One region of the Enterobacter kobei genome, then DNA from elsewhere that is predicted to be linked to it. Evidence: predicted binding sites of a transcription regulator. Region 1 holds the regulator's gene; the other holds the start of a gene.
The links. The regulator PhoB, encoded in region 1, activates phosphate uptake and scavenging genes when phosphate is short. The targets are predictions, from matches to a motif close to CTGTCATAAAACTGNCNNAT.
Positions count from the first base shown of each region.

Region 2: the regulator PhoB is predicted to act here: its motif matches at 2,126-2,145, upstream of kdgR (DNA-binding transcriptional regulator KdgR).

Region 1 is NZ_CP017181.1:1,002,602-1,005,812, reverse strand. Features, by position in the region: gene phoR (phosphate regulon sensor histidine kinase PhoR) at 129-1,424, opposite strand; gene phoB (phosphate response regulator transcription factor PhoB) at 1,446-2,135, opposite strand; gene sbcD (exonuclease subunit SbcD) at 2,322-3,211, shown strand, end outside.
Region 2 is NZ_CP017181.1:2,809,725-2,812,935, forward strand. Features, by position in the region: gene BFV64_RS13560 (YebO family protein) at 268-558, opposite strand; gene mgrB (PhoP/PhoQ regulatory lipoprotein MgrB) at 633-776, opposite strand; gene BFV64_RS13570 (YobH family protein) at 937-1,176, shown strand; gene kdgR (DNA-binding transcriptional regulator KdgR) at 1,243-2,034, opposite strand; gene BFV64_RS13580 (MFS transporter) at 2,213-3,211, shown strand, end outside.

The DNA.
Region 1 (3,211 bases):
AAAACTCATGGCTAATCATGCGAAAAAAAACACCCAGCCGTATATTATTCATCCGCGTTTCGCTTGACTGCAAAGCAAACGGGCCAGCAGACGCTGACCCGTGGAAAGGGAAAATGACACACCTGCCCTCAGGCGGTCTTTTTGGCAATTAATCGTTCCGGAATAACGAAACTGAAGCGGGTTCCTTTCCCCAGCGTACTCTGAATATCAAGTCGGCTTTCGTGGTGATTTACCGCGTGCTTCACAATCGCCAGCCCCAGGCCGCTCCCCCCTGTTTGCCGCGACCGCGCTTTATCCACGCGGTAGAAGCGTTCGGTCAGACGCGGGATATGCTCCGGTGCGATCCCCGGCCCGTTATCTTCCACGCTAAACTCGGCGCCCGTAGGGGTACGGTTCCAGCGCACCATAATATCCGTCCCTTCCGGCGTATGGTTCACCGCGTTGTACACCAGGTTGGATATGGCGCTACGAAGCTCATCCTCACTGCCCAGCACCTTTAGCGTGCTGTCGACCTCGAAGGTCAGGTGATGCTTTTTGTGGCTTAACGTCTGCGCTTCACGCTCCACAACCCGCAGCATCATCGGCACATCTATCGTGTCATTCAGCGCAAGCGTAGGCGCCGCTTCAATCTTCGAGAGCGTCAGCAGCTGCTTCACCAGCCCTTCCATGCGATGCGTTTGCTCGCGCATGGTATGCAGCGCTTTTTCACGCGGCGCACCTTCCAGCGTTTGCTCCTGCATCATCTCCAGATAACCCTGAAGCACGGTCAACGGAGTACGCAGTTCGTGGCTGACGTTCGCAAAGAAATTACGGCGCGCGCCCTCAAGCTGGTGCATTTGGGTGACATCGCGCGCCACCATCAGCCACTGCTTATCGCTGTAAGGCATCACGCGGATTTCCAGATGGCGACCATTATTGAGCTTCAGATTGTGCGGGCGGGTAAAATCACGCTTTTTCAGATACAGCGTGAATTCGGGATAGCGTAAAAGGTTAAGGATGTTCTGACCGTTATCGTCCGGCCAGCGAAGGCCCAGCAGCTGTTGCGCCAGGCCGTTACACCAGAAGATGGTGCCTTCTTCAGTGGTCAGGATGACCGCATCCGGCAACGACTCCGCCCCGCTGCGAAAACGCTTAATCAGGCTTCCCAGCTCGCGACGGCGCTTTTTATTACGCATCTGCATCTGGTGCAGGCCGTACAGCAGGGGCTCCCAGCTGCCGCTGCCCGGCGGTGGGGTCATACTGCGGTCAACCCACAGCCACCAGGAGAGGCGCAGCAGGTTCCAGAAATGCCAGATCAGCAGCCCGGTGACCGACGCCAGCAGAAACCACGGCAGATGTCCGAGAAAGGCCCCAAGAAGGAAGGCCGGAATACAGCATAAGATCAGTTCAAAGACGAGCCTTTTCCATGACAGACGTTCCAGCACGCGTCACACTCCTGTCATTGTTCAGAAACGGGTCGAAAAACGATAACCCGTGCCGCGGACCGTCTGTACCATGCGATCGTGGCCGCTCAGTTCCAGCGCTTTTCGCAGGCGGCGAATATGTACGTCAACCGTCCGGTCTTCGACATACACGTTAGTTCCCCAGACGTTATTCAGCAACTGCTCGCGGCTGTATACGCGTTCCGGGTGAGTCATAAAGAAGTGCAGGAGTTTAAATTCGGTAGGGCCCATATCGAGGGGGTTTTCGCCGGTCATCACGCGGTGCGAGGTAGGGTCAAGGCTGAGTCCCTGCATCTCTATCACCTCTTCCACCGCCATCGGTGAAATACGGCGCATCACGGCTTTAATGCGGGCGACCAGCTCTTTTGGGGAGAACGGTTTAGTGATGTAATCGTCCGCGCCGGTTTCTAATCCGCGCACGCGATCCTCTTCCTCTCCGCGCGCCGTGAGCATCACAACCGGGATGTCGCGGGTGAGTGCCTCACGCTTCAGGTGTTTGATAAACTGCAGTCCGGAGCCGCCAGGCAACATCCAGTCCAGCAGAATCAGATCGGGCCAGGGTTCATTCAGCTGGTTCACTGCGCTGTCATAATCTTCCGCTTCAACCGGCTGGAAGCCATTTTGCTCGAGCACGAAGCACACCATTTCACGAATTGGAGCTTCATCTTCTACGACCAGAATACGTCTCGCCATACTTTGCCCTGTCTTATCTTATTAAGTTACACGTTTGTAATTCGGCGCCATTATGCGTCAGATTTATGACAGATTTATGAAAAACATTACCACGGTAGCGGGCAAACCGTTGTTTTATTACAGCGGTTATTTTCCCTTCTCTGAACGTTTATAATCCTGCTTTCTCATTTTTGCCACGGAACCGCTATGCGCATACTTCACACCTCGGACTGGCATCTCGGTCAAAATTTTTACAGCAAAAGCCGTGCGGCTGAACATGAAGCGTTCCTGAACTGGCTGCTGGAGACGGCGCAGGCCCACGAGGTCGATGCGATTATTGTCGCGGGTGACATCTTTGATACGGGGTCGCCCCCCAGCTATGCGCGCGAGCTGTATAACCGCTTCGTGGTGAACTTGCAGCAGACCGGCTGTCATCTGGTGATAGTCGCCGGTAACCATGACTCCGTGGCAACGCTCAATGAATCCCGCGACATTCTGGCGTTTCTCAATACTACCGTCGTCGCCAGCGCCGGGCATGCCCCGCAGATCCTGAAAAAACGCGACGGTACGCCGGGGGCAGTGCTGTGCCCGATCCCCTTTTTACGCCCGCGCGATATCGTACAAAGTCAGGCGGGACTGTCGGGCACGGAAAAGCAGCAACATTTATTACAGGCCATCACCGACTATTATCACCAGCAGCACGCGGATGCCTGCAACCTGCGTGGCGAACAGCCGATACCGGTGATTGCGACCGGGCATCTCACCACCGTTGGGGTCAGTAAAAGTGACGCCGTGCGTGACATCTATATCGGCACGCTGGACGCCTTTCCGGCGCAGAACTTCCCGCCTGCGGACTACATTGCGCTCGGGCATATTCACCGCGCCCAGGTTATCGGCGGCTGCGAACATATTCGCTACTGCGGATCCCCTATTTCGCTCAGTTTCGATGAAACCGGCAAAGCCAAATCCGTGCATCTGGTGAGCTTCAGCGAGGGCAAACTCAGTGCCGTCGAGACGCTGGAGGTGCCGGTCACCCAGCCGCTGGCGGTGCTGAAAGGCGATCTGGAGGCCATCACCGCTCAGCTTGAACAGTGGCG
Region 2 (3,211 bases), 1.8 Mb from region 1:
CCAAAATAATGAAATTTTTATGACGCTGCATCAAAACAAGGCAAGCAAAACGTTTCGATAAAAATAAAACATTTTTGAGCGTAGATACATACAGAATATATGCAACAATTCATCGCTTCGTTTATAAGGATAAATAATCGCCAGTTTTCAGTATCCTGAAAGTACTATTAACTGGTGCTAAATTATCTGCCTTGCCACTTAACGCGTTTTCAGGGAGGGATTACACCTGGACTGAACCAGACCACAGTCCCTCCCGGGACACGGCAATCAGCGCTCAGCCACCAGACGGATAAAATCGTCCTGATCCTGGTTGTTTTCAGCGACAGCCTCTTTTGACTCGTCTTTCCCTTCCAGTTCGTTAGCCTCGCACAGACGACGCAGCAGCGCATTCTGACGCTTTTGCTGATCGAGCAGCGCTTCCAGCAGTTCAATCTGCTCGTTTGTACGGGAACTGGCACGGTTCACGAAAAAACACATGACCAGACCCACCAGCAGAACAACCAAAGAGATCATCAGGGATGCTACATTCAGCAACCCTGAGTTCAGTAACTCACCCATTTCACCACCTCAATAAAAACGCCTATTTTACCACTGGTGCGAAGGAAGGAAATCACCTTAAGAAAAAATGCGTGCTACCACGGGATAAACTTATTGATTGCGCAAACGCCGCTAAAAAACTGTACATCCTGATCGCACATCACATTGATCGTCTGCGTCCATAACACCACGCACGCTATCAGTACGACAATCAGAATCACCCAGCGTATTTTTTTCACTCCACACTCCGTCTAAAGACCTGATACAACCAGGTTATCACGGTGACCTTAAACAAGGACTAACTGTACCAACATCAGGTCTTTTTCAGAATCCTGCACTTGTTTCATTACGTAAACCGTTTAGGCTAGCCTCATGATAACAACGATAAAAGAGGTAACAATGCGCGTAATCATTCGAACGATTATAGTACTGGCGATACTCTGGATTGGACTTTTGTTAACCGGCTACGGTGTGCTTGTGGGAAGCACCGAAAATGCAGCAGGCTTAGGTATTCAGTGTAAGTACGTAACAGCACAAGGCGTAAGCACGGCGCAGTATCTCCATTCTGATAGCGGCATCATTGGTTTAACCAACTGCCCGGTACTGAGAAAGATGTCCGTAGTGGTTGATAATGGCTAACTGGCCTGGTTAACCACTGACGAAAAACGCCGCAGAAGATGCGGCGTTTTTTTATGCTAAAACGCGTTAAAAGGGATAGTCGTGATAGCCCATCTGCTCGGAAATCTTACGCGCGGCAGTGTGCAGAATAGCCACATACTCGTGCAGACGCTCTTCTGAGAAGCGCAGGGTTGGGAAAGAGATACTTAAACCCGCGATCACCACGCCAAAACGGTCAAACACCGGAACGCCGATGCAGCGCAGCCCTTCTTCCTGCTCTTCGTTATCTTCGCCGTATCCTTGTTCACGCACCTTGTCGAGTACCGTTAACAGTTCATCAGTATTGGTAATGGTTCGTTCCGTACTGCGTTTATATTCCACACCATCAAGGATCTGCTTCACCTCTTCGCGATCGCGCCACGCCAGCAGAACCTTGCCAATTGCCGTGCTATAAAGCGGGTTGCGGCGGCCAATGCGCGAATACATACGCAGGTTGTACATGGAGTCGATTTTATGGATGTAAACAATGCTGTCTTCATCCAGTGCACCCAGGTGGATGGTCTCTTTGGTCAGACGGGAGATCTCACGCATCTGAATGTCCGCGCTGCGGATCAAATCAACGTTTTGCAGCGCCCGGGCACCCAGTTCGAACAGCTTTAGCGTCAGAGAGTATTTTTCAGACTCTCCTTCCTGCGCTACATAACCCAGTGACTTCATGGTTTGCAAAAAGCGGTAAACGGTGCTTTTCGACATCATCACACGCTGCGACAACTCTGTAATACCAATTTCACGCTCTTCTCCGAGCGCCTGTAAGATGCCAAACACCTTCAGCACGGAAGAAACAGAATCTGGCTGTTTATCCAAATCCGCAATTGCCATTTACCACCTCATAGAGAGTGTTTTATAAAAATCAGAACCGGTTTTTATTATAAATTCCTGTGATGTTACCTGCAATCAATGCGCGTTTGTTTCGTTACAAATCTGCGACATATAACGGCGTTAACAGTGCTAAAATCGTTACCCTGAGAATAATTTCACCCTGAGCTTTTTATCCCCGATGGAAAAGAACCTTTCCGATGGTCTGCCTTTGCCCCTGCGGTACGGCGCCATTGCTACGATTATTATTGGGATCTCAATGGCCGTCCTTGATGGCGCGATTGCGAACGTTGCCCTGCCCACTATCGCCAGCGACCTGCAGGCATCCCCGGCCAGCTCGATATGGATTGTTAACGCCTATCAGATTGCGATTGTGATTTCCCTGCTCTCCTTCTCTTTCCTCGGCGACATGTTCGGCCACCGTCGGGTCTATCAGTGCGGCCTGGTGGTGTTCACCTTTACCTCGCTGTTATGCGCCCTGTCTGACTCATTGCACACGCTGACGCTGGCGCGCATAGCGCAGGGCTTTGGAGGTGCGGCGCTGATGAGTGTAAATACGGCATTGATCCGCTTGATCTATCCGCAACGCCACCTTGGACGCGGGATGGGAATAAACTCGTTTATAGTCGCGGTTTCCTCCGCCGCCGGACCAACAATTGCAGCAGCCATACTTTCTGTCGCCTCATGGCAATGGCTCTTTGCCATAAACGTGCCGCTGGGTATCGTGGCTATCTTCTTTGCCCTGCGTTTTCTTCCTGCTAACGGCCCCAAAAGTACCATGCCGCGTTTTGACGTCCCCAGCGCAGTGATGAATGCACTGACCTTTGGTCTGCTGATTACAGCCCTGAGCGGCTTTGCTCAGGGGCAATCCATGGCGCTTACCGGCATCGAGCTTATCGCCCTGCTGGTAACAGGATTCTTCTTTGTTCGCCGTCAGCTCGCCCTGCCCGTTCCTTTGCTGCCGGTAGATCTGCTGCGTATCCCCCTCTTTTCGCTCTCCATCTGTACGTCCATTTGCTCGTTCTGCGCTCAGATGCTGGCGCTGGTTTCTCTGCCCTTCTTTCTGCAAAGCGTGATAGGACGTTCGGAGGTGGAGACCGGGCTGCTGCTAACGCCCTGGCCACTGGCGACGATGGTGATGGCGCCGCTGGCGGGTTACTTAATTGAACGTATCCATGCC